Regions from separate parts of the Methylobacterium sp. Leaf469 genome, predicted to be linked through region 3. Evidence: predicted binding sites of a transcription regulator. Region 3 holds the regulator's gene; each other region holds the start of a gene.
The links. Region 3 encodes LexA, which represses DNA repair genes until DNA is damaged. Its sites were predicted from a motif close to TGTTCNNNNTGTGTTCNG; they were not measured.

Region 1: ASG60_RS09490 (UvrD-helicase domain-containing protein) is a predicted target of LexA. The motif match lies at 1,503-1,520, and genes of this name have one in related genera.
Region 2: uvrA (excinuclease ABC subunit UvrA) is a predicted target of LexA. The motif match lies at 979-996, and genes of this name have one in related genera.

The regions. Positions count from the first base shown of each region.
Region 1 covers NZ_LMRE01000012.1:358,279-368,837, forward strand. The annotation lists gene nudC (NAD(+) diphosphatase) at 1-659, opposite strand, end outside; gene ASG60_RS09480 (HIT domain-containing protein) at 662-1,075, opposite strand; gene ASG60_RS09485 (hypothetical protein) at 1,135-1,404, opposite strand; gene ASG60_RS09490 (UvrD-helicase domain-containing protein) at 1,531-3,903, shown strand; gene ASG60_RS09495 (PhoH family protein) at 4,508-5,224, shown strand; gene ASG60_RS09500 (hypothetical protein) at 5,358-5,606, shown strand; gene ASG60_RS09505 (murein L,D-transpeptidase family protein) at 5,841-7,370, opposite strand; gene ASG60_RS09510 (acetyl-CoA carboxylase carboxyltransferase subunit alpha) at 7,724-8,677, opposite strand; gene ASG60_RS09515 (aminopeptidase P family protein) at 8,786-10,559, opposite strand, start outside.
Region 2 covers NZ_LMRE01000007.1:36,427-46,985, reverse strand. The annotation lists gene ASG60_RS06615 (Gfo/Idh/MocA family oxidoreductase) at 1-761, opposite strand, end outside; gene uvrA (excinuclease ABC subunit UvrA) at 1,167-4,145, shown strand; gene ASG60_RS06605 (transporter) at 4,674-5,648, shown strand; gene ASG60_RS06600 (fused MFS/spermidine synthase) at 5,867-8,173, shown strand; gene hflX (GTPase HflX) at 8,206-9,618, opposite strand; gene hfq (RNA chaperone Hfq) at 9,966-10,229, opposite strand; gene ASG60_RS06585 (sigma-54 dependent transcriptional regulator) at 10,479-10,559, opposite strand, start outside.
Region 3 covers NZ_LMRE01000023.1:54,783-65,341, forward strand. The annotation lists gene ASG60_RS11435 (hypothetical protein) at 1-316, shown strand, start outside; gene ASG60_RS11440 (dihydrodipicolinate synthase family protein) at 313-1,206, opposite strand; gene gltA (citrate synthase) at 1,330-2,619, opposite strand; gene gltX (glutamate--tRNA ligase) at 2,860-4,284, opposite strand; gene ASG60_RS11455 (ComEC/Rec2 family competence protein) at 4,446-6,713, shown strand; gene lexA (transcriptional repressor LexA) at 6,707-7,456, opposite strand; partial or broken gene ASG60_RS22735 (IS3 family transposase) at 7,769-8,873, opposite strand; gene ASG60_RS11475 (hypothetical protein) at 9,008-9,235, shown strand; gene ASG60_RS11480 (DUF465 domain-containing protein) at 9,705-9,923, opposite strand; gene ASG60_RS11485 (DUF465 domain-containing protein) at 10,150-10,332, shown strand; gene ASG60_RS11490 (propionyl-CoA synthetase) at 10,480-10,559, shown strand, end outside.

The DNA of each region.
Region 1 (10,559 bases), on a different contig from region 3:
ACCGCGCCGACGCGAATCCCGACTTCCTCGAAGGTCTCGCGCCGCACGGCCGCCTCGATGGTCTCGCCGGGCTCCAGAAAGCCCGCGAGGCAGGAATACATCGCCTCCTTGAACCGGGGCGAGCGGCCGAGCAGGCAGCGATCCCCCCGCGTGATCAGCATGATCACCACCGGGTCCGTGCGCGGGAAGTGGTGGGTGTCGCAAGACCCGCAATCGCGCCGGTAGCCGCCGGCGGCGAGCTCGGTCCGGGCACCGCAATTGGCGCAGAATCGGTTCCGCGCGTGCCAGGCCAGAAGCGATTTCGCCGTGGCGACGAGCCCGAGTTCATGAGGCGCGACGGATCCCTCGGCGGCGAGGCTGCGCAGATCGTTCGTGGCGAGATCGGGTTCGGCGTCGAACGCCTCCGCGCGCTCCGGCGCCAGGGCGGCGGCGAAGACCGGCGCCCCGTCGAGGCGGCCGAGGAACAGGGTCGGGCCGGGCGCGGCGATGCGCTCCGGATCGAGCAGGGCGGAGCCGTTCGCGAGCACGATCCGCTCGCCCGCCATGGCGACGAGGCGGGCGCCGGGCGCGGTCAGGAGCGGCACGGCGGCGGCGCTCTCGGCCGAATGGCGCACGAGGCGGTTGTGGACGTAGCCGAGACCGGCGAGGGGGTCCGTCACCCTCAGGCCGCCGCGAACAGGGCGCCGATGCGCTCGATCATCTGGGCGCGGGCATGGTGCGGATAGGGCCGGGCCTCGCCCACCCCCCAGACCGGGCGCGGCCAGGCCGGGTCGGACAGGAAGCGCCCGATGACGTGGACGTGGAGCTGGGGCACGACGTTGCCGAGTGCGGCGACGTTGACCTTGTCGGGCTTGGCGAGCGCCAGCATCACGCCCGTCGCCAGACGCATCTCGTCCATGAGGGCGTGCGCGTCGTCCACGCCGAGATCGGTGATCTCGCTTGCGTCGGGGCGGCGCGGCACGAGGATCAGCCACGGGAAACGGGCATCGTCCATCAGCAGCACGCGGCACAGGGCGAGGTCGCCGGCATGGACCGTGTCGGCGGCGAGACGCGGGTCGAGGGTGAAATCGGTCATGGGGGAGCGATGTAGGGCGAAGCGCGCCCGGAAGCGAGGCGCCCGCCCCCCCCCCGCTCCTACCGCCGGGGCGCGATGATGGCCGGTCCCGCGCTCGGCTCCGGGCGGAACAGCTCGTTGCGCTGAATCTGCATCCGGTTCTGGCTGTTGTCGAATTGCTGCTGGTTCTGGATCCCGCGGATCTGGCTCTGGGTCGAGAGCCGCTCGTTCATGTTGTTGAGGGTGTTGGGATTGCCCGAGGATTGGGCCAGGGCCGGTCCGGCGCCCGCCGCCAGGAGGGCGAGGGCCGCCAGGGTGCGGGTGGTCGTGATTCGGGGTGACGCGGTCATGGCGAAGCCTCCCTGTGGGGCGATGGGGTTCTGCCGAGACGACGCGCGGGGCGAAAGCCGGGTTCCCCCACGGGCGCTTTGCCGCCCGCCCTCGACGCCGTTCGCGTTTTGGTCCAGGGATGCGGCATGAATCAACACCCCGACACGGCGGGGGCCTCGCGGCCGGTGCCCGCTTCCGACGCGCCCACCTCCATCGCCGCCCGCGCCATGGCCTCCCTCAGGCCGCAGGGCTCGCCCTACCTGGAGGGCCTGAACGACGAGCAGCGCCGCGCCGTCGAGGCGACGGACGGCCCCGTCCTCGTGCTCGCCGGCGCCGGCACGGGCAAGACCCGGGTGCTCACCACCCGCATCGCCCACCTCATCGCGACGGCCAAGGCGCGCCCCTTCGACATCCTGTCGGTGACCTTCACCAACAAGGCGGCGCGGGAGATGAAGCACCGCATCGGCGCGCTCATCGGCCCGGCGGGCGAGGGCATGCCGTGGCTCGGCACCTTCCACTCCATCGGCACCAAGATTTTACGACGCCACGCCGAACTCGTCGGCCTGCGCTCGGACTTCACGATCCTGGGCATGGACGACCAGCTGCGGCTGATGAAACAGGTGATCGTCGACCAGAACATCGACGAGAAGCGCTGGCCCGCCCGCGCCCTCGCCTCGGCCATCGACGGCTGGAAGAACCGCGGCCTCCTGCCCGAGCAGGTGCCGCCGGGCGAGGCGGGCGCGTTCGCCTTCGGCAAGGGCGGCGCGCTCTACACCGCCTACCAGGCCCGCCTGCTGACCCTCAACGCCGCCGATTTCGGCGACCTCCTGCTGCTCTGCCTCAAGCTGTGGCGCGAGAACCCGGACGTGCTGGAGAACTACCAGCAACGCTTCCGCTACATACTGGTGGACGAGTACCAGGACACCAACGTCGCCCAGTACCTGTGGCTGCGCCTGCTGGCGCAGGGCCACCGCAACGTCGCGTGCGTCGGCGACGACGACCAGTCGATCTACGGCTGGCGCGGCGCCGAGGTCGACAACATCCTGCGGTTCGAGCACGACTTTCCGGGTGCCACCGTGGTACGCCTGGAGCGCAACTACCGCTCCACCGGCCACATCCTCGCCGCCGCGTCCGGGCTCATCGCCAAGAACGAGGGGCGCCTCGGCAAGACCCTGCGCACGGAGGACGTGCCGGGCGAGAAGGTGACGGTGGCGGGCGCCTGGGATTCGGAAGAGGAGGCCCGCCAGCTCTCCGAGGCCATCGAATCGCTCCAGGCCAAGCAGCACCCCCTCTCCGAGATCGCCGTGCTGGTGCGGATCTCGGCGCAGATGCGCGAGATCGAGGACCGCTTCGTCCAGTTGGGGCTCCCCTACCGGGTCGTCGGCGGCCCGCGCTTCTACGAGCGCGCCGAGATCCGCGATGCGCTCGCGTATCTCCGCGTGACCCAGAATCCGTCCGACGACCTCGCCTTCGAGCGGATCTTCAACACCCCGAAGCGGGGCTTGGGCGACGCGACCCTGCAGATCCTGCACGGGTATTCGCGGTCCCAGGTCGTGCCCCTGCTGCAGGCTGCGCGGCTCCTCACGGAGACCGACGAGCTGAAGCCGCGCGCCCGCTCCGGGGTGCGCGCCCTCGTCGAGAGTTTTTCGCGATGGGCCCGGATGGTCGGCACCAAGCCGCATTCGGAGGTGGCCCAGACCATCCTGGAGGAATCCGGCTACACCGAGATGTGGCAGAAGGACAAATCCGCCGACGCGGCCGGGCGTCTGGAGAACCTCAAGGAGTTCGTGCGCTCCATGGAGGAATTTCCCGACATGGCCGCCTTCCTCGAACACGTCTCCCTGGTGATGGAGGCGAGCGAGCAGGAGGGCGCCGACCGGGTGTCCCTCATGACGCTCCACGCCGCCAAGGGCCTCGAGTTCGACACGGTGTTCCTCCCCGGCTGGGAGGACGGCCTGTTCCCGAACCAGCGGGCGCTGGACGAGAGCGGCCGGGCCGGATTGGAGGAGGAGCGTCGGCTGGCCCATGTGGGCCTGACCCGGGCCCGCAAGCGCGCCAAGCTGTCCTTCGCCGTCAATCGGCGCATCCACGGCCTGTGGTCCTCCACGGTGCCGAGCCGGTTCATCGACGAATTGCCGCCCGGCAGCGTCGACGTCATCGACGCCCCCGCGCATTTCTCTGCCGGCGCCTCGCGCTTCGACCGCAACCCGACGCCGTTCGGCTCGTCCTACGGCACCCCCGGCTGGCAGCGGGCGCAGGCCGCGACCGCCAACACCGGCAATTTCGGAAGCACGCCCGCGCGCAATCCGGCCAACCGCGGGTCCGGCCCACGCCAGATCGAGGGCGAACTCATCGCGAAATCCACCGGCGCCCCCTCGGCCTTCTCCGTGGGCATGCGGGTGTTCCACACCAAGTTCGGCCCCGGCGACGTCGCCGCGGTCGACGGGAACAAGCTCACCGTCGATTTCGACAAGGCCGGGCAGAAGATGGTGCTGGACAGCTTTATTCAAGCGGCGTGAGCGGGCTTGTGGCTGGAAGGCCCGCTTTCCCATCCACGACCTCATCCTGAGGTGCTGCGTCAGCGGCCTCGAAGGAGGGCTCCAAAGAGCACACTGGGTCCTGGAGCCCTCCTTCGAGGCCTCCGCTTCGCTCCGGCACCTCAGGATGAGGTCGTGGGTGAGGCGGGGACGAGATTCGCCAGCCCGCGAGAAAACTTCTCTCCGCGCGCCCAAGTCCAAAATCATGCGGACTTTCTACATCAATGGTCGAGAATATTCGACCGTCATGCCGCCGTCGCTTCCGGTGCGGCATGGTGCATGCAACGATCGATGGGCGGACGAAGCGTGCCTCACACAACTCCCGATCGCCGCTGGTTCTAAACCGTGGACGCACCGGTGCAGCGGGAGTTTTGCGAGAGACACGAAGACCGGGCGCCTTCGCCATCCACAGGCAAGGCCGCCCGGCCGGGAACCGCCCACTTGCGGCCGGATTGGCTGGTGACGGACACTGGTGCCCGGTCGAGGGAGAGGACGAGGATTACGGCAAGAGGGTTCGGCGCGTCACGTTCAACAGGTGCAGTTCAGATTGAGTCCGGTTGGCCAAGTCCAGGTGGAGTATTGATCGATGAAGAGACGGCGCACACGACTTGAACTTGTGGAAGATCGCCCCGTCCGGTTGCACCGGACCCGCTTCGACGAGGAACGCAACCTCAGCCCGATCCAGCCCCTGACCGACCGCCAAGCCCAGTATCTCGACGCCCTGGCCCTTCACAAGCAGGTGATCGTGCTCGGCCCCGCCGGCACCGGCAAGACCTTCATCGCCGGCACCCGGGCGGCGGACCAGCTCCGCCAGCGCCGGATCGGCAAGGTGATCATCACCCGCCCCAACGTGCCGTCGGGCCGCTCCCTGGGCTACTTCCCCGGAACCCTGGAGGAGAAGATCGCCCCCTGGGTCGCGCCGCTGACCGAGACCATGAAGGAACGCATGGGCGCGGCCGCCTTCGATATCGCGGTGAAGACCGGCGACATCGAGGTGGTGCCGTTCGAGGTGATGCGCGGGCGCACCTTCAAGAACTGCCTCGTGATCCTCGACGAGGCGCAGAACACCACCACGGCTGAGATCAAGATGTTCCTCACCCGCATCGGAGACGATTGCCAGGTGATCATCAACGGCGACGTGTCGCAGACGGATCTGCGCGAGACTTCGGGCCTGCGCACGGTGATCCACCTCATCAAAAGCCGGATGATGCCGATCCCCGTGGTGGAATTCACCCTCGACGATATCGTGCGCTCGGGAATTTGTGCTGATTGGGTGCGGGCTTTCGAGGAAACGAATCTCTGACTCGTGGGTTATCAGCGGCGGGCATCGCGGAGCCCGCCGCTCACTCCGGTGCGCGCCACGTGTCCTTCACCCGCAAGGGCCGGACGTGCAGACCGGGTGCCGCACTCGGACAAGAACACAACGGGAGTTCCACGTGAGGAAACTGACCTTCGCCATCGCCGTGCTCGCCTCGCTCGGCGGTGCCAGCCTCGCCACCTCCGCTTCGGCCGCGCCCGGCGCGCCGATGGGCGTCACCGCCCCCGAGACCGTGTCCACCGTGCAGATGACCCGCATGGAGCGTCGTATGGAACGCCGCATGATGCGCAACCGGATGGAGCGCCGTATGGAGCGCCGCCACATGCATCGCAAGATGATGCACCGCCGGATGATGCGCCGCATGTAATCGATCGCCGCGCGCGATCGAATCGGAAAGGGCCCCTCGCGGGGCCCTTTTTTCATTCGGGATAGGATGTGTGTGTTTGGCGAGGCCCGATTTCGTGCTTCCAGGGGAGACGAGGCGACGGCCTCTGCCGCATCGCGCCGTCAGGGCCCGACCGATGCCGTGTCATCCCGGGGCCGTGCAGCGGCATGACACCGGTATCGATCCGGGAGCGTCTCTCTTCCGGAGCGCGTCCGCTCAATCCTTCGCGGCGGCGTTCCTGGTGATGGAGCCGGTGGTCTTCGTGGGCGACTTCGCCGCCTTCTCCTCGGCGGTGACGATCGTGGCGGGCTTAGGTTTCGCCGGCGGGTTCGCCGCCGCATGGATCTGCCCGGCATGGGCAACCTTCGCCGGGGCCTTCGGAGTGAGCTTGGCCGGCGCCGGATCGGCCGCGACGGCGGGCGGGATCGTCGCCGCGTCGGCGGCCGGGGTCGCCGGAGCGGGACCGTTGCTGAACAGGTTGCCGAGCAGCTTCTTGTAGGCGGCCGGATCGCCGTCGGCGTCGGCCACCATCACGCGGGCGGGTTTTGCCGGGGCCGGCTCGGCGGCGGGTTCGGCCTTCGCCATCAGGGTGGGGCTCGACACACCCGGCTTGGTCTTGCCGGCCTTGGCGGCAGCCTGCGCGGCCGCGGCCTTGGTGGGAATCGGCGCCTCGGCGCTGGCGAGCATCACCGGACGGCCCTTGGCGTCGACCTCGATCTCGCGGGCGCCCGCGATGGTCTCGGGCCGGCTGACTTCGCCGAGGTGGTGGCGGGCGTAGTCCTTCGGATCGTAGGGCTGCTCCGGCTCCTCGGGCTTCACCAGGTTGGCGAAGGCCAGGGTGCTGGCCGGCGGCTGCGGCCGGAACACCGGGTTCTGGCTGCCGTCCTCATAGACCACGCGGGTGGCGGGCGTGCCCTTGGCGACGAGTTCGGCGATCTCGCGGTTGTCGCGGTCGCGCTTCTCGGCGACCTGCGGGTCGACCCGCGGGGTGCACGAGCCGGCGGCCGCGTCCGAGCCGCCGAACACGTAGCGGGCGCCGCACAGGCCGACCTTCGGCTCCTCGCGCAGGGCCTCGAAGTAATCGGAGCCCTCCTTGAGGTTCTTCCAGAACGGTGCGTTGGGGTCGTTGCGGAACTTCGCGACGTTCGCCGCCGTCATCCGGAACGGATAGGACTGGAACTGAAACGCCCGCTGGCCCCCGGCGAAGGAATCGCGCGCCAGCGCATAGATCTCGCCCATGGATTCGTCGGTCATGGCAAAGCAGCCCGCCGACGAGCAGGTGCCGTGGACCATGATATAGTTGCCCGTGCGGCCGTTGGCCCGATCGTAGGCGTTGGGGTACCCGGTGTCGAACGAGAGGTAATACGACGAGTTCGGGTTCATCTGCCCCGGCGTCACCGTGTAGAAGCCCTCCGGCGCCTGGCGGTCGCCCTGCTTGGTCTTGGGGCCGAGCTGGCCCGACCAGCGGCAGATCGGGAACGTCTTCAGGAGCGCGTACTGGCCGTTGGTGCCGCGCTTCCACACCTCCATCTCCGCCTCCTTCTTGTAGGCGCGGATGAGGATGGGGTCGTTCTGGGCCATGCCCTTCTGGGTCATGAGCGCGAGGGTCTTGGGCGGCACGGGCGCGAGGGCGCGCAGGGGAACGCCGCCGCCCGTCGAACCGTCCTGGCAGGCGCCAAGCGAGATCGTGAGCGCGGTGAGGGCAGCGATCACGGACGGGCGCAACGCCGACGGGCGCACAGCCATGGGGAACCCCGTTCTCAAAAGTCACGCGTCCGCGGGATTCTCCCGTCGGACGCCACTCCCCAACACAATAGCTCCGTTAAACTTACCCTCTTGTTACCGCAAGGCGATGGCAGCGGCGGCCGAGGGAGCCTGTGAATCCCGGGCATGGTTCGACGGACCCGCGGAACCCCGCTCCGGGGCCCAACAAACCGTACGCGAAGCCATTGGTGCGGAACGACTTTTCATCGTGGTCGCGGCGTCGTCCACCATCCGACGCATGTGCGCTCCCGCACGGCCCGTCCGAATAAACGTTAAAAGGTTCCTGCCACGAACCTGCGACAAAACGTCCAGCACCCGTATCGTTCCCCGGTCGGCTACAGCTTCCGGCCGATCTCCAGGAACTTGACCGAGCGGCGGTCGAGGATCTCGTCCGGCGACAGGCCGTCGAATTCGGTGAGCGCGCTGGCTATCGCCTGTCCGGCGGCGGCGGTGGCGGCGGCGCGGCCGCGATGGGCGCCGCCCGTGGCCTCGGGCACGATGGTGTCGATGATGCCGAGCCGCAGCAGGTCCTGCGCGGTGATCTTCATGGCGGTGGCGGCGTCCGCCGCCCGGCCCTGGTCGCGCCACAGGATCGAGGCGGCCCCCTCGGGCGAGATCACGCCGTAGATCGCATGCTCCATCATCAGCACGCGGTTGGCGGTGGCGAGGGCGATGGCGCCGCCGGAGCCGCCCTCGCCGATGACGAGGGCGACGTTGGGGACGCCGAGCCCGAGGCAGGCTTCCGTGGAGCGGGCGATGGCTTCGGCCTGGCCGCGCTCCTCCGCCTCGATGCCGGGGAACGCGCCCGCCGTGTCGATGAAGGCGAGCACCGGCAGGCCGAACCGGTCGGCCATCTCCATCAGGCGCACGGCCTTGCGGTAGCCCTCGGGCTTCGCCATTCCGAAATTGTGGTGCAGGCGCGTCTCGGTCGAGTGGCCCTTCTCCTGGCCGATGACGCACACCGACCGGCCCCGGAACCGGCCGAACCCGGCCACGATGGCGGCGTCCTCGCCGAAGGCACGGTCCCCGGCGAGCGGCGTGAACTCGGTGATGAGATCGGCGCAGTAATCGACGAAATGCGGCCGCTGCGGATGGCGGGCCACCTGGGTCTTCTGCCACGGGGTGAGCGAGGCGTAGATGTCCGACAGGGCGGAGGCGGCCTTGGCTTCGAGACGCCCGACCTCCTCGGTGATGGACACGGCGCCGTCGCGGGCGCCCACCGCCTTCAGTTCCTCGACCTTCGCCTCGAGTTCGGCGACGGGCTTCTCGAAGTCCAGGTAGGAGCGCATCACCGTCATCGGTCTCAAGGTCCATCCCAATCGCGGGCGCCGGGGTTTTGGGGACCCGGTGCGGTGCGGGGTGTTGGCGAAGGCCGGGCGGGTGTCAACCGCGCGGGGTCAGGCGAGGGGGCGGGTGGCCGCGTCGAGCCAGGCCCGCGTCGGGGCGTCGAGGTGGGGGCCGAGGGCGTCGCGGACCCGGGCGTGATAGGCGTCGATCCAGGCGCGCTCGGCCGGGCCGAGGAGGTCCACGGCGACGAGGCGGCGGTCGAACGGCGCCAGGGTCAGGGTCTCGAAGCCGAGCATCGGGCGCTCGCCCCCGGGGATGGCGCGCGGCTCGACGAGGACGAGGTTCTCCAGGCGGATGCCGTACGCCCCGGCGCGGTAATAGCCCGGCTCGTTGGAGAGGATCATGCCGGCCTCCAGCGCCACGGTGCCGGTCTTGGCGATGCGCTGCGGGCCCTCGTGCACGGAGAGGAAGGCGCCGACCCCGTGGCCGGTGCCGTGGTCGAAGTCGAGGCCGGCCTCCCACAGGGCGGCACGGGCGAAGCCGTCGATCTGCGCCCCCGTGGTCCCCTTTGGGAACACCGCCCGCGCGATGGCGATGTGACCCTTGAGCACCCGGGTGAAGCGGTCGCGCATGAAGTCCGTGGGCGGGCCGACGGCCACCGTGCGGGTGATGTCCGTGGTGCCGTCGGCATATTGCGCGCCGGAATCGATGAGAAAGAGTTCGCCGGGCCGGACCCTTCGGTCGGTCTCGCGGCTCACCCGGTAATGCACGATGGCGCCGTTGGGGCCGCTGCCCGAGATGGTCGGGAACGAGACGTCCCGCAGCAGGCCGCCCTCGCTGCGAAAATCCTCCAGGGCCTCCACGGCGGCGATCTCGGTCAGGTCCTCCGCCCCATCGAGCCAGGCGAGGAAGCGGACCACCGCGACGCCATCGCGAAGATGGGCGGCGCGGGTGCCGGCGATCTCGGCTTCGTTCTTCACCGCCTTCAGGTCGGTGATCGGGTCCGGGCCGGTCTCGGCCACGCCGCCGGCAGCCTCGATCCGAACTTTCAGGGCGATGGCCGCCGTGGCGGCGTCGAGGCGGATCGTCCGGTCCTTCGCGAGCCCGTCGAGGGCGGTCTCGAACGCCGAGCGGGGCCGGAGGTCGGCGACCGGCGCCAGCGCCGCCCGCAGGGCGGGGGCGATGTCGGGCGAAGCGAGGAACAAGGTCGGGCGGCCCTCCAGGGGCAGGATCGCGTAGCCGAGCGCCAGGGGCGTGTGCGCCACGTCCGATCCCCGCAGGTTGAACGCCCAGGCGAGGTTGTGCGGATCGGAGATTACCAGGGCGGCGCACGCGGCCTTGGCGAGGGCCGCGCGGATGCGGACGAGTTTCTGGGGGATCGCCTCGCCGGCGAGCGCGAGGGGATGAGGCACCACGGGGCCGGCGGGCGCGCCGGGCCGGTCGGCCCATACGGCATCGACGGGGTTGGCGGCGACGGCGCGCAGGGTCGCCCCGACCTTTTCGGCGACCCGCGCCAGGCGGGCGACGCCGTCCGGCGTGTGCAGCCATGGATCGTAGCCCAGCACCTGGCCGCGCGTGAGATGAGCGCCGATCCACGCCTCGACATTCGTCTCGGCGAGTTGGACCGGGGTGATGACGGCGGTGTCGACCTGGGCCGGAGCCTGGAGGGTGTAGCGCCCGTCCACCACCAGGGCGGCGGTGTCCGTCAGGATCACCGCCGTGCCCGCCGAGCCGGTGAAGCCCGTGAGCCAGGCGAGGCGCTCGGCCCCGGGCGGCACGTATTCCGACTGGTGCTCGTCGGCACGGGGCACCACGAACCCGTCGAGCCCCTCCGCCGCCAGGATTGTTCGCAGGGCCGCGATGCGTGCGGCGCCCGCGCGGTGA
Region 2 (10,559 bases), on a different contig from region 3:
GTGTCGAGGGTGTTGCCGTAATAGGACAGGACGAATTGTGCGAGGCGGTTGCCGGGAAAGCGCAGGGTGACCGCCACGGTGTCGTCGAAATCGCCCAAGCCCGCATCCGGGTGCCGGACGCCCACTGCCGAGACCACCTCCGTCGGCTCGTCGCCGAAGACGTAGCGGGCGGCGTTCACGGGATACGGCCCCATGTCGAAGATCGGGCCGGCCTCGACGCCGTTCCGGGCCCGGTGGTTCTCCGGCGAGACCATCTGGGTGAAGGTCGAGGAGAAGGTGAGAAGGTCGCCGAGCTTGCCGGAGCGGATGAGATCGATGGTCGCCAGGGTGGCGGGCTCGAAATGCAGGCGGTACGCCACCATCAGCTTGGCCGGCGAGGTCTCGGCGACGTTGAGGATCGCGCGGCACTTCTCCGTCGACACTTCCAGGGGCTTCTCGGCGAGCACATGGATACCGGCTTTGAGGGCCGGGATCGCAAACTCCGCATGGCGCCAGTTCGGCGTCGCGAGGTAGATCGCGTCGATGGTCCCAGAGGCGAGGAGTTCGTCGAACTGGTCGTACGTGTAGGAAGCGGTGACGCCGTACTGCTTGCCGACGCCGGACGCCTTTTCGGGGTCGCCGGTGACGAAGGCCACCACCTCGGAATTGCCCGTGTGGGCCACGCCGGGCAGCATGGCTTCCTGGGTGATGTCACCAAGAGCGACGAAGGCGTAGCGGACCTTTTTGCCGGAGGTCAGACCGAGGGCCGAGGCGATGTTCATGCGGGTCTCCAAACGAGAGCGAGCGAAGCGTGGCACCCGGGCCGCAGGAGGCGGCGCACGGGCAGTCAACGGAGGCCCTCCTCGATCGTTGCGGGGGGATACGATCCGCCTCAGGTGGCGATCCGTCCGGCCGGACCCGACGAGCGCGGCGGCCGTAGCGACGCCGCGATCCGATACGCCCGTCGCGATCGCAGGCGTTGATGCCCCACATCGTCCGTGTACTCATTTTGTTCCGAATGATATCGTGGAAGCCGATGCCGGTCGGCGTTTCCGCCCGTCCAGCCCGCCACCGGCCGGACTTGCACGGCCGGTGGCGGCACCTTGTCTCGGACACCCGACGCCCGACATGCGGGTGGCCGGCGGATGCGAAGCCTGTCGAACCGACCCGAAGCGTGAAGAGATTCCATGGCCAAAGCCAAAGCCAGAGCCGCCGCCCGGCAAGCGGAAGTCGAGAAGGTCGAGGCCGACATCGAGAAGCTGTTCGACGGCGCCCGGGACGCCCGCGTGATTTCCGTGCGCGGCGCGCGTGAGCACAACCTCAAGAACATTGACCTGACGATCCCGCGCGACCGGCTCGTGGTGTTCACCGGGCTGTCGGGCTCGGGCAAGTCGTCGCTCGCCTTCGACACCATCTACGCCGAGGGCCAGCGCCGCTACGTCGAGTCGCTCTCGGCCTATGCCCGCCAGTTCCTCGAAATGATGGGCAAGCCCGACGTCGACCAGATCGACGGGCTCTCGCCGGCGATCTCCATCGAACAGAAGACCACTTCGAAGAACCCGCGCTCCACCGTCGGTACCGTCACCGAGATCTACGATTACATGCGTCTGCTGTGGGCGCGGGTCGGCATTCCGTACTCGCCCGCCACCGGCCTGCCCATCGAGAGCCAGACCGTGAGCCAGATGGTCGACCGGGTGCTCGCCCTGCCGGAGAAGAGCCGGCTCTACCTGCTCGCGCCCGTGGTGCGCGGCCGCAAGGGCGAGTACCGCAAGGAGATCGCCGAGTTCCAGAAGAAGGGGTTTCAGCGCCTGCGCGTCGACGGCGAGTACTGCGCCATCGACGACGTGCCGGCCCTCGACAAGAAGGTGAAGCACGACATCGACGTGGTGGTGGACCGCATCGTCGTGCGGGCCGACATCGCCGCGCGCCTCGCCGATTCCTTCGAGACCGCCCTCGATCTCGCCGACGGCATCGCGCTGATCGAATTCGCCGACACCCCCGAGGGCGAGGCCGCGCGCGAGCCCATCACCTTCTCGTCGCGGTTCGCCTGTCCGGTCTCGGGCTTCACCATCGCGGAGATCGAGCCGCGGCTGTTCTCGTTCAACAACCCGTTCGGCGCCTGCCCCACCTGCGGTGGCATCGGCCACGAGATGCGCATCGACCCCGAACTCGTGATCTCGGACGCCAAGCTCAGCCTCAAGCGCGGCGCCGTCGGCCCGTGGGCGAAATCGACCTCGCCCTATTACGGCCAGACCCTGGATGCCCTGGCCCGGCACTACAAGTTCAAGACCACCGTGCCGTGGGCCGAGCTGCCCGAGACGGCGCGCACGGTGATCCTGCAGGGCACCGGCCGGGACTCCGTGCGCTTCGCCTACGACGACGGCATGCGCGCCTACGAGGTTAACAAGCCGTTCGAGGGCGTCATCCCGAACCTGGAGCGGCGCTACAAGGAGACGGAGAGCGACACCGCCCGCGAGGAGATCGCCCGGTTCATGAGCGCCACCCCGTGCGCCACCTGCACCGGCAAGCGCCTCAAGATCGAGGCGCTGTGCGTGAAGATCGCCATGGAGGACATCGGCGCGATCACGTCTCTCTCCGTGCGCGACGCGCACAGGTGGTTCTCCGAGCTCCCGGAAAAACTCACGGACAAGCAGAACGAGATCGCCTTCCGCATCCTCAAGGAGATCCGCGACCGGCTCACCTTCCTCATCGATGTCGGCCTCGACTACCTCACCCTGGGGCGGGGCTCGGGCTCCCTGTCGGGCGGCGAGAGCCAGCGCATCCGGCTCGCCTCCCAGATCGGCTCTGGGCTGACGGGCGTGCTCTACGTGCTGGACGAGCCCTCCATCGGCCTGCACCAGCGCGACAACGAGCGCCTGCTCGGCACCCTCAAGCGCCTGCGCGATCTCGGCAACTCGGTCATCGTCGTCGAGCACGACGAGGACGCGATCCTGCAGGCCGATTACGTGGTGGATGTCGGCCCCGGGGCCGGCATCCATGGCGGGCGGATCATCGCGCAGGGCACGCCCGCGGAGGTGCTGAAGAACCCCGCCTCGCTCACCGCCAAGTACCTCACCGGCGAGATGAGCGTGCGGGTGCCCACCGCCCGGAGGAAGCCGAAGAAGGGCAAGCTCAGCCTCGTGGGCGCGCGGGGCAACAACCTCAAGAACGTCTCGGTGGACATCCCGCTCGGTACCTTCACCTGCGTCTCGGGGGTCTCGGGCGGCGGCAAGTCGACCCTCATCATCGATACGCTCTACAAGTCCGTGGCGAAGACCCTGAACGGCGCGCACGAGCACCCGGCCCCGTTCGAGCGCCTCGACGGCCTGGAGAACCTCGACAAGGTCATCGACATCGACCAGTCGCCCATCGGGCGGACCCCGCGCTCGAACCCGGCCACGTACACGGGCGCGTTCACGCCGATCCGCGACTGGTTCGCCGGCCTGCCCGAGGCCAAGGCGCGGGGCTACCAGGCCGGGCGCTTCTCCTTCAACGTCAAGGGCGGGCGCTGCGAGGCCTGCTCCGGCGACGGCGTCATCAAGATCGAGATGCACTTCCTGCCCGACGTCTACGTCACCTGCGACGTGTGCAAGGGTCGCCGCTACGACCGCGAGACCCTGGAGGTGAAGTACCGCGACCGCTCCATCGCCGACGTCCTCGACATGACCGTCGAGGAGGCCGCCGACCTGTTCAAGGCGGTACCGACCATCCGGGAGAAGATGGAGACCCTGGCCCGCGTCGGGCTCGGCTACGTCAAGGTCGGCCAGCAGGCCACCACCCTGTCGGGCGGCGAGGCCCAGCGGGTGAAGCTGTCCAAGGAGCTGTCGAAGCGGGCCACCGGCCGGACCCTCTACATCCTCGACGAGCCGACCACCGGGTTGCACTTCCACGACGTCGCCAAGCTCATGGAGGTTCTCCACGAGCTCGTCGACCAGGGCAACACCGTGGTGGTGATCGAGCACAACCTCGAAGTCATCAAGACCGCCGACTGGGTCATCGACATGGGCCCCGAGGGCGGCGACGGCGGCGGCGTGGTCGTGGCCGAGGGGACTCCCGAGCAGATCGCCCAAGCGAAGAAGAGCCATACCGGGCGCTTCCTGCGCGACGTCCTCGCCCGCCGGCCGCCGGCGCCCGTCGTCGCCAAGGGCCGCAAGGCCGCCGTTTAGGGATCGGGCGGCCCTCCGAACCGGCCCTCGGACGCGGATCGGTGGCGCTTCGGGGTGATTCGCGGGGCCGCCAAGGCTTTTTGGCCATTCGGGGCGGCCCCGCATCGCGGGAGCGGTCGAAGGCCCCCGGCGCCAAAGGTTAACGCTTGCGCAATCGCCGGAGGCGTCTTTCCGGTTTTGCCCGGTCCGTGCGGGAGCGACAAACGCTTGCGCCGTCAGCGATATCGTTCCGGTTCGTCCGAACGGACCCGCGTGCGCCGCGCCCCAATGGTTAACGAACCGCGCTGTTGCACCGCGGCAAGATTGCGGCTTTTGCGCAACGGTCAGTTTGGAACTGCCCCGTTTCAGTGCAACGCGCTGTCATTCCGAGCCGAGCTGTAGAATAGTTCCCCTCGTTGAGACACGAATTCGGGCCGCAAGGGGGGCCTTCCAAACCAACGGGAACACGCTGCTCCAAAGCAGCGGACCGGCAGAATGGTGCGGAAGGCTACGCGGCGCCCGCCTGAAATCCTTGGGAAGGACAGACACATGATGAAGAACTGGCTCGCCGCCGGAGCGGTGGCGCTTTCGGTCGGCATGTCCGCCACCGCCGCCTTCGCCCAGACGACCACGGTTCCCGGTGAGCAGGTCGGCCTCGCCACCGGCGCCCCGCTGCCCGAGGGCATCTACGCCCTCAACACCTTCGTCTACCGCAGCAACGAGAACACCGGCCCCGGTGCCGTCGACGTCGGCGTCAACGTGCCCGTGCTCGTCTGGTCGACCCCGTTCGTGCCGTTCGGCGGCCGCGTCGAGCTCCTCGTCGCTCCCCCGACCGTGTTCGCCTTCGGCAAGAACAGCGGTCCCCAGGGCGCCCGTGATCTGTCCATCAACGTCGGCACCTTCGTCGGCGGCATCTGGGCCTTCGATCTCGGCAACAACTTCGGCGTCAGCTTGCTCGGCGGTGTCTACCTCAACGAGCTCAATGCCGGTCGCGGCGTCCTCGTCAACAACTCCGGCAACTTCGCCGGTGCGCCGGTTCTCGGCCAGCTCGCCTCGAACACCTACCGCATGGGCGTCGCCGCCAGCTACACCGGCGATGGCTACAACCTGACCGCCAACCTGACCGCCAACATCTACGACTCGCCGGCCTCGTTCGGCGGCGCCAACACGGTGGGCTTCGGCAACACCCGCGGTCCCTTCAACATCTCCGATTCGCTCAACCTCGACCTGACCGCGACCAAGAAGTTCGGTAAGTTCGAGATCGGCGCCATCGGTTACGGCACCTACAACTTCGACATCAGCCCCTTCAGCCTCGCTGCCGGCAACCGCGGCAACTTCTCGGTCGGCGGTCTCATCGGCTACGACTTCGGACCCGTCACCGCCCAGGCCTACGTCGCCACCACGGTCGCCAACGCCGTGCGCCGCGCCGACACGGTCGAAGGCTGGTTCCGCCTGATCGTTCCGCTGTACTCGCCCACCGCCGTCGCCGCCGCTCCGGTGTCGCCGATCATCCGCAAGTACTGATCCCGCAAGGACTGATCGCGGACCTCCGGGTCCGCGGGTCCCCGGACACAACACGCCGTTCCTCCCCCGGGAGGGACGGTTTTTCGTTTTTGGCGCCCTCGGCGCTGGCGTCGACCGCCGGAGGCTCGCGCGAAACTCGGGTCACCGCGGGGGTCCGTCAGCCACTCCTTAAGTCTCCTCGTTCAGAATGTCCGCTCGAACGACGCGAGACCCGACCGATGCAAGCCAGCGAGACCGGCGCGATGGGACCCGACGGATCGGCCCGGGCGTCATGTCCGGAGCGCGGATTGCCCGGCCGTGGCCTGACGCAGGTGGCGCTGTTCTCCGGCACCCTGATGCTGGCGGCTTTCCTGCTGTTCAGCCTGCAGCCGATCTTCACCAAGCGGATCCTGCCCGTCCTCGGCGGCACGCCGGGGGTGTGGTCCGTCGCCATGGTGTTCTTCCAGGCCCTGCTGCTCGCGGGCTACGCCTACGCCCACGCCCTGACCCGGTGGCTGCGGTTCCGGATCGCCGCGACCGTGCACGGCCTCGTGCTGCTCGGGGGCGCCGCGTTCCTGCCCATCGGGATCGCCGCCGGATACGGGAGCGTCGGCACGGGCGACGAGGCCCTGTGGCTGGTCGGCCTCTTCCTCGCCTCCGTCGGCGCGCCGTTCTTCGCCCTCTCGGCGAGCGCGCCCCTGCTCCAGGCCTGGTTCGCCCGCTCGGACGACCCGGCAGCGGCGGACCCGTACTTTCTCTACCGGGCCTCGAACCTCGGATCGTTCGCGGCCCTCCTCGCCTATCCCCTCGCCATCGAGCCGATGCTGGGCCTCGCCGAGCAGACGCGGCTGTGGTCGGTCGGCTACGGCCTCGGGGCCTGCGCACTGGCGGCCTGCGCCCTCTCGGTGATGCGGGCGGCGCGAAGGCCGGTTCGCGCGGCGGAGGCCGAGGCCGAGGCCATCGGCCCGTCCCGGCGCCTGGCCTGGATCGGCCTCTCGGCCGTGCCGTCGGGCCTGCTCGTCGCGGTCACGGCCCACATCACCACCGATGTGGCGGCGATCCCCCTCATGTGGGTCATCCCGCTGGCCCTCTATCTCCTGACCTTCGTCATCACCTTCCGGCCCCTCGCCACCTGGCCGGAGCGCCCCCTCGCCGTCCTGCTGACGGCCGGGACGGCCGTGGTCCTGGGCGTCGCCGTCATCGGGCGGCTGCCGTTCCTCATCGATCTGCCCTTGAGCCTCGGGCTCGGCTTCGTCGCGAGCCTCGTCGCCCACCGGGCCGTCTACGGGCTGCGGCCGTCCGCACGACGCCTGACCGAGTTCTACCTGTTCACGTCGCTCGGCGGCATGCTCGGGGGCCTGTTCGCGGCGCTCATCGCCCCGCGGCTGTTCCCGACGGTGGCGGAATATCCGCTGCTCCTCGTCGCGGCCCTGGCCTGCCGCCCCGGCACCTTCGCGGGCCTGCGCCGCGTGCGCCCCGACCTGCGGCACCGGCTGCACCCGGCCCTGCTCGCCGGCGCGGTCGTCGGAATCGTCGGGGTGCTGGGATGGTGCGTCCCGGGCCTCGCGCCCCACCTGGCGATGATCGTTCTGATGGCCGGGCTTCTGGTGAGCTGGCGCGCGCCGCGGCGGGTCGTCGGCTTTGCCGCGCTGCTCTGCGCCCTCGGCCTGGCGATGCCGTACCTCGTCGCCCGGGACTACGAGAGCCGACGCAGCTTCTTCGGGGTCCATCGCATCGAGACCGATGCGTCGGGCCGCTTCCGCCTGCTCACGCACGGCACCACGCTGCACGGCGCCATCCGCATCCGCGCGGACGATGGCGGGCCCGCCCTCGGGCGGCCCGAATCCACCACCTACTACGCGCCCGGCAACGCCATCGCGGATGTCCTCGCGGTCGGCCGCGCGGCGCACGGGCCCCTGCCGGCGGTGGCCGTGGTCGGCCTCGGCGCCGGCAGCCTCGCCTGCCAGTCCGAGCCCGGGGAAGCCTGGACGTTCTACGAGATCGATCCCGTGGTCATCCGCCTCGCCACCGACCCCGCCCGGTTCCGCTTCCTCTCGGAATGCACGCCCTCGGCCCGGATCGTCCAGGGCGACGCCCGCCTGACCCTCGCCGCCGAGACCAGCCCGGTGCGCGTGCTCATCGTCGACGCGTTCTCGTCCGACGCGATCCCCATGCACCTGCTCACGGGTGAGGCCCTGGCGCTCTACCGCAGCCGTCTCGATGCGCAGGGCGTCCTCGCGCTCCACATCTCCAACCGCCATTTCGACCTGCGGCCGGCCCTGGCGCGCGCCGCCGCCGAGCAGGGCCTGACCCTCCTCCAGCGCCTCGACCGGCTCGACGAGCCCGTCGACGCCCGCTACCGCGCGCCCGCCCTCGTGGTCATCGCCACCCGCGATCCGGTGGTCGAACGGGAAGCCGTGCGGCTGGGCTGGACGCCCGTCGCCCCCGACATGACGCGCCGGCCCTGGACCGACGACTACGCCAACGTCCTCGAAGCGTTCTTCGACAAGCTCGGGTACACGAAGGCCGCGCCGCTGCGGGATTGATGCCGGCGGCGCGGGGTGTGTCAGCGGGGCCGCTAACCGACCCGGTTGAGCCGGCGCGCGCCGGCGAACCGGTTGAGGAAGCGTGGCTCCTTCTCGGGGGCGATGCGGAAGGCGAGGTGCATGGTGCCGCCCTCCTCCTCGCGCCGGTCCAGAACCTCGCCGTTCTCGTAGAGCCAGTGCAGGGACGCCCCGTCCTCGGGCGGCAGCACCACCGCGAAGGTGGAGCGCTGGCGCGCGATGCGGGCCTCGATCCGGCTGGTGAGCGCCGTGAGCCCCTCCCCCGTGAGGGCCGAGACGAGGACCGGCGCGTCGCTGTCCCGATCCGTGCGCCCCTGCGCGCTGAGGTTGAGCAGGCGCGTGCGCTCGGCCGGATCCAGGAGGTCGGCCTTGTTCCAGACCTCGATGATCCGGGTGGCGCTGGTCTCGATCCCGAGTTCGCGCAGGACCGCGCCGACATCCTCGGCCTGGGCCTCGCTGTCGCCGTGCGACACGTCACGGACGTGGAGCAGGATGTCGGCCTCGATCACGTCCTCCAACGTGGCCCGGAAGGCCGCGATGAGGGAGGTCGGCAGCTCGGAGATGAAACCCACCGTGTCGGACAGGATCACCGTCTCGCCATGCGGCAGCTTGGTCGCGCGGGCCGTCGGGTCGAGGGTGGCGAACAGCATGTCCTGCGCCATCACCTGGGCTTTGGTGAGGGCGTTGAAGAGGGTCGACTTGCCGGCATTGGTGTAGCCGACGAGGGCAACGATGGGATACGGCACCCGTGCCCGGCCCTGCCGGTGGAGCCCGCGGGTGCGGGTGACGCCGTCGAGTTCGCGCTCGATCTTCGTCATCCGCTCCTGAATCATGCGGCGGTCGGCTTCGATCTGGGTTTCGCCGGGGCCGCCGAGGAAGCCGAAGCCGCCGCGCTGGCGCTCCAGGTGGGTCCAGGACCGCACGAGGCGGCTGCGCTGGTAGGCCAGATGCGCGTGCTCGACCTGCAGCGTGCCCTCGCGCGTCGAGGCGCGGCGCCCGAAGATCTCGAGGATGAGGCCAGTGCGGTCGATGACCTTGCAGCCGAACTCCTTCTCGAGGTTGCGCTGCTGGACCGGGGAGAGAGCGCAATCCATCACCACGAGGCCGATCTCGCGCGCCTTGATCACGCCGGCGAGCTCCTCGACCCGGCCCTTGCCGAGATAGGTCGAGGGCCGGATTCGCTGCACTGGCGCGAAGATCGCCTCGACCACGTCGAGCTCGATGGCGGCGGCGAGGCCCGAGGCTTCGTCGAGGCGCGCCTCGTTGGAGCGCAGCATCTCGGTGTTGTGGACGCCCCCGACACTGCGCTGCGCGACCCGGCCGAGATACGGCCCGACCACGAGGGTGTGGGTCGCGGCCGCGATATCGCCCTCGGGGGCGGCCATCGCCTGGAGCCGGGCTTCGCCGGGCGTCATGGTTTCCGTCATGGGTTGCGCGTCAGACCCTGTCCTGTGATCTCAGGACATTGGGCGCGCGGACACGCCAGACAAGGGCGCAGTGTGCTAATCCGGGGAAACGGGGCCTTCGACTCTCCGCGGATCAAGCGAACCCCCTTCCATCGGAGGTGATCGAAGCAATCGCGGGCCACACCGCCGTCGTTCCGGGGCGCGCGCTGAGCCAACCCGGACGGCCGCGCCGGAGGCGTCCAATCCAGATCTGCCGATTGCGGGAAAACTCGGCGGACCCTGTGTTTCTGGATCCCGGGTTCCGCTGCGCGGCCCCGGGATGACACGGCGCAGGAGACGCCCGTTTCCTCAAGCGTCCCCGCAATCGCTCAGGCCAGCGCCTTCTCCGTCGGGGCGGTCTCGTCCGGCTCGAACAATTGCACGGGGTGGCCCGGCATGATGGTCGAGATGGCGTGCTTGTAAACGAGCTGGGAATGGCCGTCGCGCCGCAGCAGGACGCAGAAATTGTCGAACCACGTCACCACGCCCTGAAGCTTGACGCCGTTGACGAGGAAGATGGTGAGCGGGATCTTGTTCTTACGAACGTGGTTCAGGAACGTGTCCTGCAGGTTTTGAGCGCGTTCGCCCGCCATTGTTCTTATCCTTGATCAAACTGCCGCCCGCCGCGAATGACGGGTTCTCATCAGTCGGGTGCGGGGTGTTCGGAGCGACGACTTGATCCGGTGCCCCCCGCAGGCACCATTACACGTGCATCGGCGCAGCGATGCAAGTCCGGCTCGGAGAGTCCGGCTCCGAAAGTCAGGCTCGGCAAGCCCGTGTTGGCAGCCCGTGTTGGCAAGCCCGTCTGCCGGCCATGCGCCCGGCATCGTCCGTGCCGCGCCTCAGGGGCCGATGCCGAGGGACTTCAGTTTCCTGTGCAGGGCCGAACGCTCCATGCCGATGAACTCGGCCGTGCGCGAGAT
Region 3 (10,559 bases):
GCTGGCCGGACTGCTCGCCCTCGCACAACGCGCCTTCCACAATGCGGGTTGGGCCTGGGTGAAGCTCGCCACAGGTGTGCTGATGTTCGAAGGTGGCCTCGTCTACGTTCAGGGACCGATGCAGCAGGAGGCGGACCTCAGCGCCGGCGCCCTGATCGGCAAGGCCGATCTCGCCATGCTGGGCCAATCCCTCGGCGCCGAGGCGAACACCCTCTGGGTTCTCCTCGCGGTCGCGACGGCCAACGTGGTTCTTGGTATCTGGCGCCCGCGTCTCATCCGCTTGTCGGCGCGATCGGATCCGGGGCGAGGACCTTAGCGAAGATCCAAACCACGTAAGGTCTGCACGACGCGGTCCCGTACGCGATCCGGAAGGGGTAGGATCGGGCGTGGCGGGTCGGTGTGGCAGACCCCGAGGGCATCGGCATAGGCATAGATCACGCGCAGGCTCGAGAACTCCTTGAACAGGCTCCAGAGCGGCTGCAATCGTACGTCCAACTCCCGTGCCGCTATATGGTCTCCCGTCCGGATGGCCCTCACGATCGCCATGGCGGTCTGCGGAAACAATCCGCCCATGACGCTGTACCAGGTGTCGGCCCCAGCCAGCAGAGCGTCGACGGTGTTCCAGTCGCCGCTGTAGCCGAGGGAGAAACCGGCCGGGACGGCCTCGCGCAAGCCTTGCAGATGTGCGGTGATCTCCGGCGGTGCGCAGGCCGGACTTTTGACGGCGATCACGCCGGGTTCACGGCTGAGGCGTCCGACGAGCGCGGCCGTGAAGGCGAAATGGGTGGTGCCGGGATTGTCGTAGATGCAGAGCGGCAGGCCGCTCTCTCGGGCGACGGTCACGAAATGCGCGAACACCTCGTCTTCGGTCAGGGGCGTATAGGAAATGGCGGCCAGCAGCCCGGCCGCGGCCCCCATGGCTCGGGCATCCTGGGCCAGCGCCACGGCCTCGTCCGTCCGCAGGGCGCCGACGCCGACGAGGATCGGAACATCGGTGCCGACTGCATCCAGGGCCGCTTCAACGGCGCGACGCCGCTCCTGCCGGCTAAGATACGGGTACGAGCCGGTGCTGCCGAGAAGGCCGATGGAATCGACCCCGGCATCGCGCAAGGGCGTAACCAGCCGACGCAACGCCCCGACATCGACACATCCGCTCGGATCCGCCGGTGTGATCGGAAAGGCCGACAGCCCATTCGGAAGGATCATGGGTGCCTCCGGGCGGCGAAGGCCGCATGCCTCCGCCCACGTAGCGGGTACGGCCGGGCGGGATAAACCCTACCCGGCTGCACTGTCCCTGGCTCGCCCTCTACCGGATGAGCCGCCCCGCCTTCAGGCGCGCTGATCGAGGGGCACGTATTCGCGCTTGTCCGGGCCGATATAGAGCTGACGCGGCCGGCCGATCTTCTGAGACGGGTCCTCGATCATCTCGGCCCACTGGGCGATCCAGCCCGTGGTGCGGGCGAGCGCAAACAGCACGGTGAACATCGAAGTCGGGAAGCCCATCGCCTTGAGGGTGATGCCCGAGTAGAAATCGATGTTCGGGTAGAGCTTCTTCTCAATGAAGTAGTCGTCTTCGAGAGCGATCTTCTCGAGCTGGACGGCGACCTCCAGCAGCGGATCGTCCTTGATCCCGAGTTGGCCGAGCACCTCGTGGGTGGTCTTCTGCATGATTCGCGCACGCGGATCGTAGTTCTTGTACACCCGGTGACCGAAGCCCATGAGCCGGAACGGGTCGTTCTTGTCCTTGGCCTTGGCGACGTACTTGGCCACGTTCTCAGGGTGCCCGATCTCCTCGAGCATCTTCAGGGCCGCCTCGTTGGCGCCGCCATGGGCCGGTCCCCACAGGCAGGCGATGCCGGCGGCGACGCAGGCGAACGGGTTGGCCCCCGACGAGCCGGCGAGACGCACGGTGGAGGTCGAAGCGTTCTGCTCGTGATCGGCGTGGAGGATGAAGATCCGGTCGAGCGCCCGGGCGAAGATCGGATTGACCTTGAATTCCTCGCACGGCACCGCGAAACACATCCGCAGGAAGTTCGACGTATAGTCGAGGTCGTTCTTGGGATAGACGAACGGCTGGCCGATGGAATACTTGTAGGCCATCGCAGCGAGTGTCGGCATCTTGGCGATCATGCGCAAGCTCGCGATCATGCGCTGCTTGTCGTCCGAGATGTCCGTCGAGTCGTGATAGAACGCCGACAGGGCGCCGACGCAGGCGACCATGATCGCCATCGGGTGTGCGTCGCGGCGGAACCCCTGGAAGAATCGGTTCATCTGGTCATGCACCATGGTGTGGCGCGTGACCCGGTAATCGAAGTCGGCCTTCTGGGCCGGCGTCGGCAACTCGCCGAACAGCATGAGATAGCAGGTCTCGAGGAAATCGCCGTTCTCGGCGATCTGGTCGATGGGGTAGCCGCGATAGAGCAGCACGCCGGCATCGCCGTCGATGTAGGTGATCTTGGATTCACACGACGCGGTCGAGGTGAAACCCGGGTCGAACGTGAATTTGCCGGTCTTGGCGTAGAGCTGGCCGATATCGATGACGTCGGGGCCGATGGTACCGGTCTTGATCGGCAACTCGACCTGCGCGTCGCCCACGGTGATGGTGCTGGTGGCGCTCATGGAGACGTGGACCCTTTCGTGGCAGCGGGGCGGCGCCGGCCCGTGTGGCGATGGTTCACCAACCCGGTTCCGGGGCGCAAGGGCAACGCATGCTGCACTTGCTCACACGAGCATCGGGTTAGCGGATCGGTCGACCGCCTTCAACCGAGCGTCCGCGTCACGAACGCCACGAAGCGAAATCCAGGCCGGTTTGTCATTCGGCCCTGGCGTTCCGCATCGATGCCAGCGAAACCCGCCGCGTCAGGCGGTGGCCTGATCACGCAAGCGACTGAGGCACTCTTCGCGCCCGAGCACGGCCATGACGTCGAAGACCGGCGGCGAGGTCGCCCGCCCGGTCAGCGCCGCCCGCAGGGGCTGCGCGATCTGCCCGAGCTTCACGGCCGCCGATTCGGCGAAAGCGCGCACGGTGCCTTCCGTTGCGGCAGCGCTCCATTCCGGAAGCGCTTCCAGGGCGGGCAGGATCGCGGAGAGGCGGGTCCGCGCCTCCGGGCCGAGGAGGGAGGCGGCCTTGTCGTCGAGGGCCAGGGGGCGGGCCGCCGTGAGGTAGTAGGCGCTGTCGAGGAGGTCTACGAGGGTCTTCGCCCGCTCCTTCAGGCCGGGCATCGCCGCAATCAGCTTCTCGCGGAGTTCGGGTGCCATGGGCGAGGCGATGCCGCGCGACGGGCCCAGGGCCGGCAGCACGCCGTCGAGGGCTGCGACGAGATCCGCGTCGTCGGCGCCTCGGATGTAGAGCCCGTTGAGATTCTCCAGCTTGGCGAAATCGAAACGCGCGGGCGAGCGCCCGATGGACTTGAGATCGAAGGCCGCGATCATCTCGTCGGTGGAGAACACTTCCTGGTCGCCGTGGCTCCAGCCAAGGCGCACGAGGTAGTTGCGCAAAGCCGCCGGCAGGTAGCCGAGATCGCGATAGGCGTCGACGCCCAGCGCCCCGTGGCGCTTCGACAGCTTGGCCCCGTCGGCCCCATGGATGAGCGGGATGTGCGCCATGGCCGGTGCGTCCCAGCCGAGGGCATCCGAAATCTGGCGCTGGCGCGCCGCATTGGTCAGATGGTCGTCGCCGCGGATAACCTGGGTGACGCCCATGTCGTGGTCGTCCACCACCACGGCGAGCATGTAGGTCGGGTTGCCGTCGGAGCGCAGGAGCACGAGGTCGTCGAGGTCTCGGTTCTGCCAGACGACGCGTCCCTGCACGCCGTCCTCGACCACGGTCTCGCCTTCGAGCGGCGCGCGCAGGCGGATCACCGGCTTCGCCCCGGCGGGCGCCTCGGACGGGTCGCGGTCGCGCCAGCGGCCATCGTAGCGAAGGGGCCGGCCCTCGGCCCGCGCCGCCTCGCGCATGGCCGTGAGTTCGTCCGGCGTCGCGTAGCAGCGATAGGCGTGCCCCGACGCGAGCAAAGTCTCCGCCGCCTCCCGGTGCCGGTCGGCCCGGGCGTACTGGTAGATGACATCGCCGTCCCAATCGAGGCCGAGCCAGCGCATCCCGTCGAGGATCGCGTCGATCGCCACCTGGGTCGAGCGTTCGCGATCCGTATCCTCGATGCGCAGCAGCATCCGGCCGCCGAAGCGACGGGCATAGAGCCAGTTGAACAGGGCGGTGCGCGCGCCGCCGATGTGAAGATAGCCCGTTGGGGAGGGCGCGAAGCGCGTGACGACGGTGGACGACATCGATCTTGGCTTAGACTCTGTAGGGAAGCAGGCGGACGGCGGATCGACCGGCCCGGGGATGGGCATGTAGCATGCGCGAAGGCAGGCGTTAAGAAATCGTCACCCCCACCCCTCGGAATGGTGAAGGGTCGCACGCGGGTCACGCCCGGAGGTGTCGTGGGATGGGGCAGGGAGGCGCACGGACCGCCGGACGGATGTGGGTGCGCGCCGCCGCCCGCGTTCCCGCGCCGTCCCTGTGGCTCGGCACGCTTCACGAGGGTGTCGCCGCTGGATTCTCCCGGGAGGTCGAACAGCGCCGACTCTTTCCCTGGCTCGCGGTGGCGTTCGGCCTCGGGGTGCTGCTTTGCTTCACTGCGACCTCCGGGCCGCCATCCCTGGGGGCACCGCTCGCCGTTGCGGCGATCCTCATCGCTCTGACACCCGTCTTCGCGGCCAGACCCATGGTCCTGGCCGTTCTCGTCGGGCTCGTCGCCGCATTCCTTGGTTTTACGGCCGCCACGTTCCGCCTCGCGCAGGTGGCGAGCCCGGTGCTGGCCAGAACCACCATCGCGCCCCTCGTCGGGCTCATCGAAGCCCTCGACGAGCGAGAGGAGGGCGCACGACTCATCGTTCGTGTCGAGAGCTTCGGCACCCTCGCGACAGAGCAGCGGCCCCGTCGGGTGCGGGTGTCGTTCAAGAAGGCACCGCCGCTGAAACCCGGTGATCGCATCGCCGCGACGGCGCGCCTGCTTCCGCCTCCCGAAGCGGCGCGGCCGGGCGGCTACGATTTTGCCCGCGATGCCTATTTTCGCGGGATCGGGGCGGTGGGCTCCCTCATCGGCACGATCCAAGTGCGGCCGCCCCCGGAGGATTTGCCACGGTCCTTGCGGCTCGCCGCTGCAGTCGACGACGCCCGCAACGCCCTGACGCGCCGCATCACCGACGCCAATGGCGGGCAGGCCGGCGCCGTCGCGGCCGCCCTGGTGACGGGCAAACGCGGCCTCATCAACGCGGAGACCAATGATGTCCTGCGCGCGGCGGGAATTTATCACGTCGTGTCCATCTCAGGTCTTCACATGGTGCTGGCGGCCGGGGTGGTGTTTTGGCTCGTGCGCGCGCTTCTCGCGCTGGCGCCGGCGCTGGCCCTGCGCTGGCCGATCAAGAAGATCGCCGCCGCCTGCGCCATGGCGGGTGTGACGGCCTATTGCGTGTTCTCCGGCTGGGATATCGCCGCCGAACGGGCGCTGATCATGACCCTGGTGATGCTCGGTGCGATCCTGGTGGACCGACCGGCCCTGAGCATGCGCAATCTGGCGCTGGCGGCCCTTATCGCCCTGGCGCGTGAGCCGGATGGGCTCCTCGGCCCGAGTTTTCAAATGTCTTTCGGGGCGGTGGCGGGCCTCATCGCCTGCGCTCCGCTCATCGGCGCCGTGAGCTTGCGCGGGCAAAGCGCCGGTCCCCTCGGACGCGTTGCGATCTGGATCGCCACGGCGATCATGGGCACACTTGCGACGACCCTGGTCGCACAGTTCGCGACGGCACCGTTCGCGACCTACCACTTCCAGACGGTCCAGCCCTTCGGCCTCGTCGGAAATGCCTTGACCCTCCCCCTGGTATCGCTCGCCGTGATGCCGGCGGCGGTACTCGGCATCCTGGCCTACCCCTTCGCCCTCGATCAGCCGGTCTGGTGGCTCATGGGTCTCGCCGTGCGGGGGATGCTGACGATCTCCACCTGGATCGCCGGGTTCGATCGCGCCACCTACGTGATCCCGGCCTTCGGACCCGGCGCCCTCGCGGCGATGGCCCTTGGCCTCGTCACGCTCACCCTACCGGTGTCGCGGCTGCGCTGGCTCGGCCTCCTGCCGATGGCCGTCGGCGTAGCCCTGGCCGCGAGCGCGACGCGGCCGGATCTCTATATCGACCGCGAGGGAGCTGGAATCGCCATTCGCGCCCAGGACGGACGCCTCGCAACCCTGGGGAAACCGCCAGCCTTCGTCCTGGAGCAATGGCTGAAGGCCGATGGCGATGGACGCCGGGCCGGCACCGTCACCGCCCTCTCGACCGCTCGGTGCGATCGGCTCGGCTGCACGGCGCATTTGCCGGACGGAAGAGTGCTTGCACTCGTCACCGACAAACGCGCTCTCCACGAGGATTGCATCCGTGCCGACGTTCTAATCACCCGTCGCGATGCACCGCCGGCCTGCGCCGCCAAACTCGTGCTCGACCGTCCATTCCTGGCTGCCCACGGTGCCGCGACGATCCGCTTCCCGCCAAAGGCCGATCCGATCATCACCACGGCACGACGCGCCGGCGAGAGTGTACCCTGGCGCCCGGTGCGGGAAACGGTACCGACGCGGACCCCGACGCCGGCTGTCCCGACCGCGCCGACAGCGCCAGATACAGACGAACCCGAACCTCCCTCCGAAGGCTCGGGCGAGACTCTTCAGTAGCGACGGACCAGACTGACGAGGCGTCCCTGGATCTGAACCCGATCGGGCCCGAGCACCCGTGTCTCGTAGGCGGGGTTCGCCGCTTCTAGAGCGATGGACGATCCACGCCGGCGCAGGCGCTTGAGGGTCGCTTCCTCGTCGTCGATGAGAGCCACGATGATGTCGCCGGTGTTGGCGGTGTCCTGCTTGCGGATCACCACCAGATCACCGTCGAGGATCCCGGCATCGACCATGGAATCGCCGCGCACCTCCAGGGCGTAATGCTCGCCACCCGAGAGAAAGTCCGGGGACAGGGTGACCGAGTGGCTCTGCTCCTGGATCGCCGAGATCGGCGTACCGGCCGCGATCCGGCCCATGACCGGGATGGTGATGGCACGACCGTCGCCATCCGTCGCTCGCGTCGTCGGCAGGCGTGCAACCGGCATGCGCTCGACGGTGCCCTTGCCCTTGCCCCCCTCGACGACGCTCGGCGTGAAACGACGCGACTCCGTCGGTGCCGCAGCGCCCGCGCCCGACTGCCCGCCGAGACTCTCGGGCATCCTGATCACTTCGATGGCGCGGGCGCGATTGGGGAGGCGCCTGAGGAAACCACGCTCTTCCAGCGCCGTGATCAGCCGATGGATGCCCGACTTCGACTTCAGGTCGAGGGCATCCTTCATCTCATCGAACGACGGCGGTACGCCCCCCTCGTTCATCTTCTGTTGAATGAACTGGAGCAGATCCAGCTGCTTACGAGTCAACATGAACGGCACCCGTCCTCGAACAGTACAAAGCGGCACTAAGCCACAGAAACAAATCGCGAACAGGTTATGCGTTCCGGAAGTGTTCTGCAAGGGTTCTCAGGAAAGATACATTATGGAGAGGCCGGGCGAAATTGGCGATGAGCCTGTCATCGCCAATTGGCGGCAAACCGATAATATTGTTTATCATCAATTATTTAGCAGGGTTTGGATGCCCCCCCGCTGGTCCCTGCTTTGGCCTGCCCCCATGCGGTGGCCCAAGTTCGAAGTTAGTGCATCGTCGGTCTGGAGTTGACCCCGTTTGTGGTCCACGGCCTATGCAAGGTCTCGGGCTGTGACAGCTTGGTTGGCGAAGGCTCGGCGCGTCAAGCCGCCCAGGGCCGTGTGGGGTCGATCGTCGTTGTAGTGGCACCTCCAGTCCTCGATGCGGTCGCGGGCATCAGCCAGCGACAGGAACCACGAGGCGTTCAGGCATTCCGCTCGTAGGCGGCCGTTGAACGACTCGACGTAGGCGTTGTCGGTCGGCTTGCTCGGTCGTGAGAAGTCGATCTCGACCCCGTTCAGGTAGGCCCACTGGTCGAGCATGCGACCGGCGAACTCCGGCCCATTGTCGACCCGCAAGCTCTTGGGCCGTCCCCTCAGCTTGACCGAGGCGTCGAGCGCCTCGGTGACCTGGAAGGCGCGGAGGTTGGCTCTCGGTGTGAGCGAGAGCGCCTCTCGCGTGTGGCAATCGACGACCGTCAGGATCCGGAACGGACGCCCGTCGAACAGGCGGTCGGCCATGAAGTCCATGGCCCAGACCTCGTTGGGTCCACCGATCGCCGGTCGTCCCTGGCGATACCGCCAAGCCCGCTTGCGCTTGGGCAGCTTGGACCGGATCGACAGCCCTTCGTCGCGGGTTGTTCCGGTAGGTGCGCTTATGGTTCACCTCCCAGCCCTCCCGTCGCAACAGGATGTGCAGCCGCCGATAGCCGTAGCGCACCCGCGCCGCGGCCATTTCTTTCAACCGCATCCGCAGCGCGACCTGAGGGTCCGAGCACTTCCTGTAGCGCTGGGACGAACGGCCGAAGCCGGTGGCCTGGCAGGCCCGACGCTCACTGATGTCGTAGGTCACCCGCAAGTGACCGGGCGACTTCACGGCGAACGGCGGGCCTCACCACTGATCCTTGAGGACGTCCTGCAGCATCGAGCGGTCCAGCGTCAGGTCGGCGACCAGCCGCTTGAGCTTACCATTCTCGTCCTCCAGCTGCTTGAGCCGTCGGATCTCCGGCACGCCCATGCCGACGAACTGCTTCTTCCAGCGCTAAAACGTCGGCTCCGATACGCCCATCTTCCGGCAGACCTCGTCCACCGTCGCGCCGTTCTCCGCCTGCCGCAGGGCGAAGGCGATCTGTTCATTCGTGAAGCGTTTGCGAGGCATGGCATCCACCCTCCTTCAGGGTTCAGGATGCCCGAAAAACTTGCGCTCAGCGCGGACCAGTTTCTGGGTCAGCGTCACGTCGGAGCCTGAACACAGCCGTCACAGGGGTGGGTAATTACTAAGTGGTGGCGGCTATGATCCGAACCGACAACGAACTGATCGCCGAGCTTGAGGCGGTCATGCAGAGATTGCGGGAACTGGAACTGATCACTTCCAATATGGAACGCTTCTTCGAGGTCGGGGAATGGTTGCTGTGCTTTGAGGGTGCCTGGATGCTTGCGCGAGACGATCCTGATCATCCTTTGCAATCGGACAAATCGTATCTGGCGTTGGTAGCGTACTTCGCGGGCGAGATAGCGTGACAGGGTGCTCGCGAACGCACTGCGATCCCACCCTCGGTCTGCGGCATGGGTGATCGATGATCCGAGGCCCTTTCAGGCCGGATCAGCGAGCGTCGTGAGAACGCGATCCATTTAGAGCGCGTCCCCCTGCTGCGAGATCGCGAAGCTCGGCGTCGGCGTCTCGGGCGACCACGCGAACCCTCGGGTCTTAGGATCGTCCGTCCCCAGAAACCCACCCATGGGTGCCCGGGGGGATGGCGATCGTCAGTTGCGTTGAGAGGACGGTCAGGAGAAATTCGGTCCGCAGCGTCGCCCTCTTGGATCGTCCGCTTCCAAACTTCGACGCTCTGGGGCCAACAGTCTGCGAGGCAGCCGGTCGAGGCGCACGTCCAACCGGCGACGCTTGGCCTTCCCGTTCTCCGCGCGTGGATCTCGCGGGCCCTGCATAGCCCTCGCGTCATCCCGGTTCGGCGAAACCGGCCGGCCTGGGTCAGGCGATGATGTCCGGCGTGATCTGGTCTTCGATGTAGGAGATCCGGTCGCGCAAGGAGAGCTTGCGCTTCTTGAGGCGCTGGATCTGGAGCTGGTCGCCGGCGACGCTCAGTTCGAGGGCGTCGATGGCGCCGTCGAGGTCGCGGTGCTCCTGCTTGAGCCGCTCCAGCTCGTCGGCGAACGCCGTCGGTTCGTCGTCGTTCAACGCACTCGCCATCGCACCCTGTAGCCCCGGGATTCCCGTGCTCCGACCATGCGGCACCGCTCCGCCGACGGCAAGAACCCCCGGCGCGGCCTGCACAGGCAAGGTCTCACAGGAGCCGATTAACCACGCCCGAGGCCGGTCCGGAAAAACCCGCAAGCCTGGCCGCCAATAGCCTTCGACAGCCGGCTTCACATATGTCAGTCTCCGATTCGTCGAAACGAGACAGGAGAAGACACTCATGTCACTGCAGACGCACCTGACCCAGCTCGCCCGGAAGCACGAAGCCCTCGAGCGGGAGATCCACGACGCCAAGCACAGTCCCTCGGCGAACGACCTGCGCATCGCAGAACTCAAGAGAAAGAAACTCCTTCTCAAGGACGAGATGAACCGGCTTCGAAGCGACACCGATTCGCTGCACTGAGCCCGTACAGGCCCAAATTTTTCTCTGAGCGTTCGCCGCCGCCCCTGGTCTCCAGGGCGGCGGTTCTCGTTTGCGGGAAGCCCGCCGTCCCGCATAAGGTCCGGCTCAAGCCGGCGACCACGACCGGTCCGACGACCGGAGGATTCGATGGACGCCCCCGCCAACGCCCGGCCCGGCAACGCCGCCTATTCCGAGATCCACGCCGCCTCCCTCGCCGACCCCGAGGC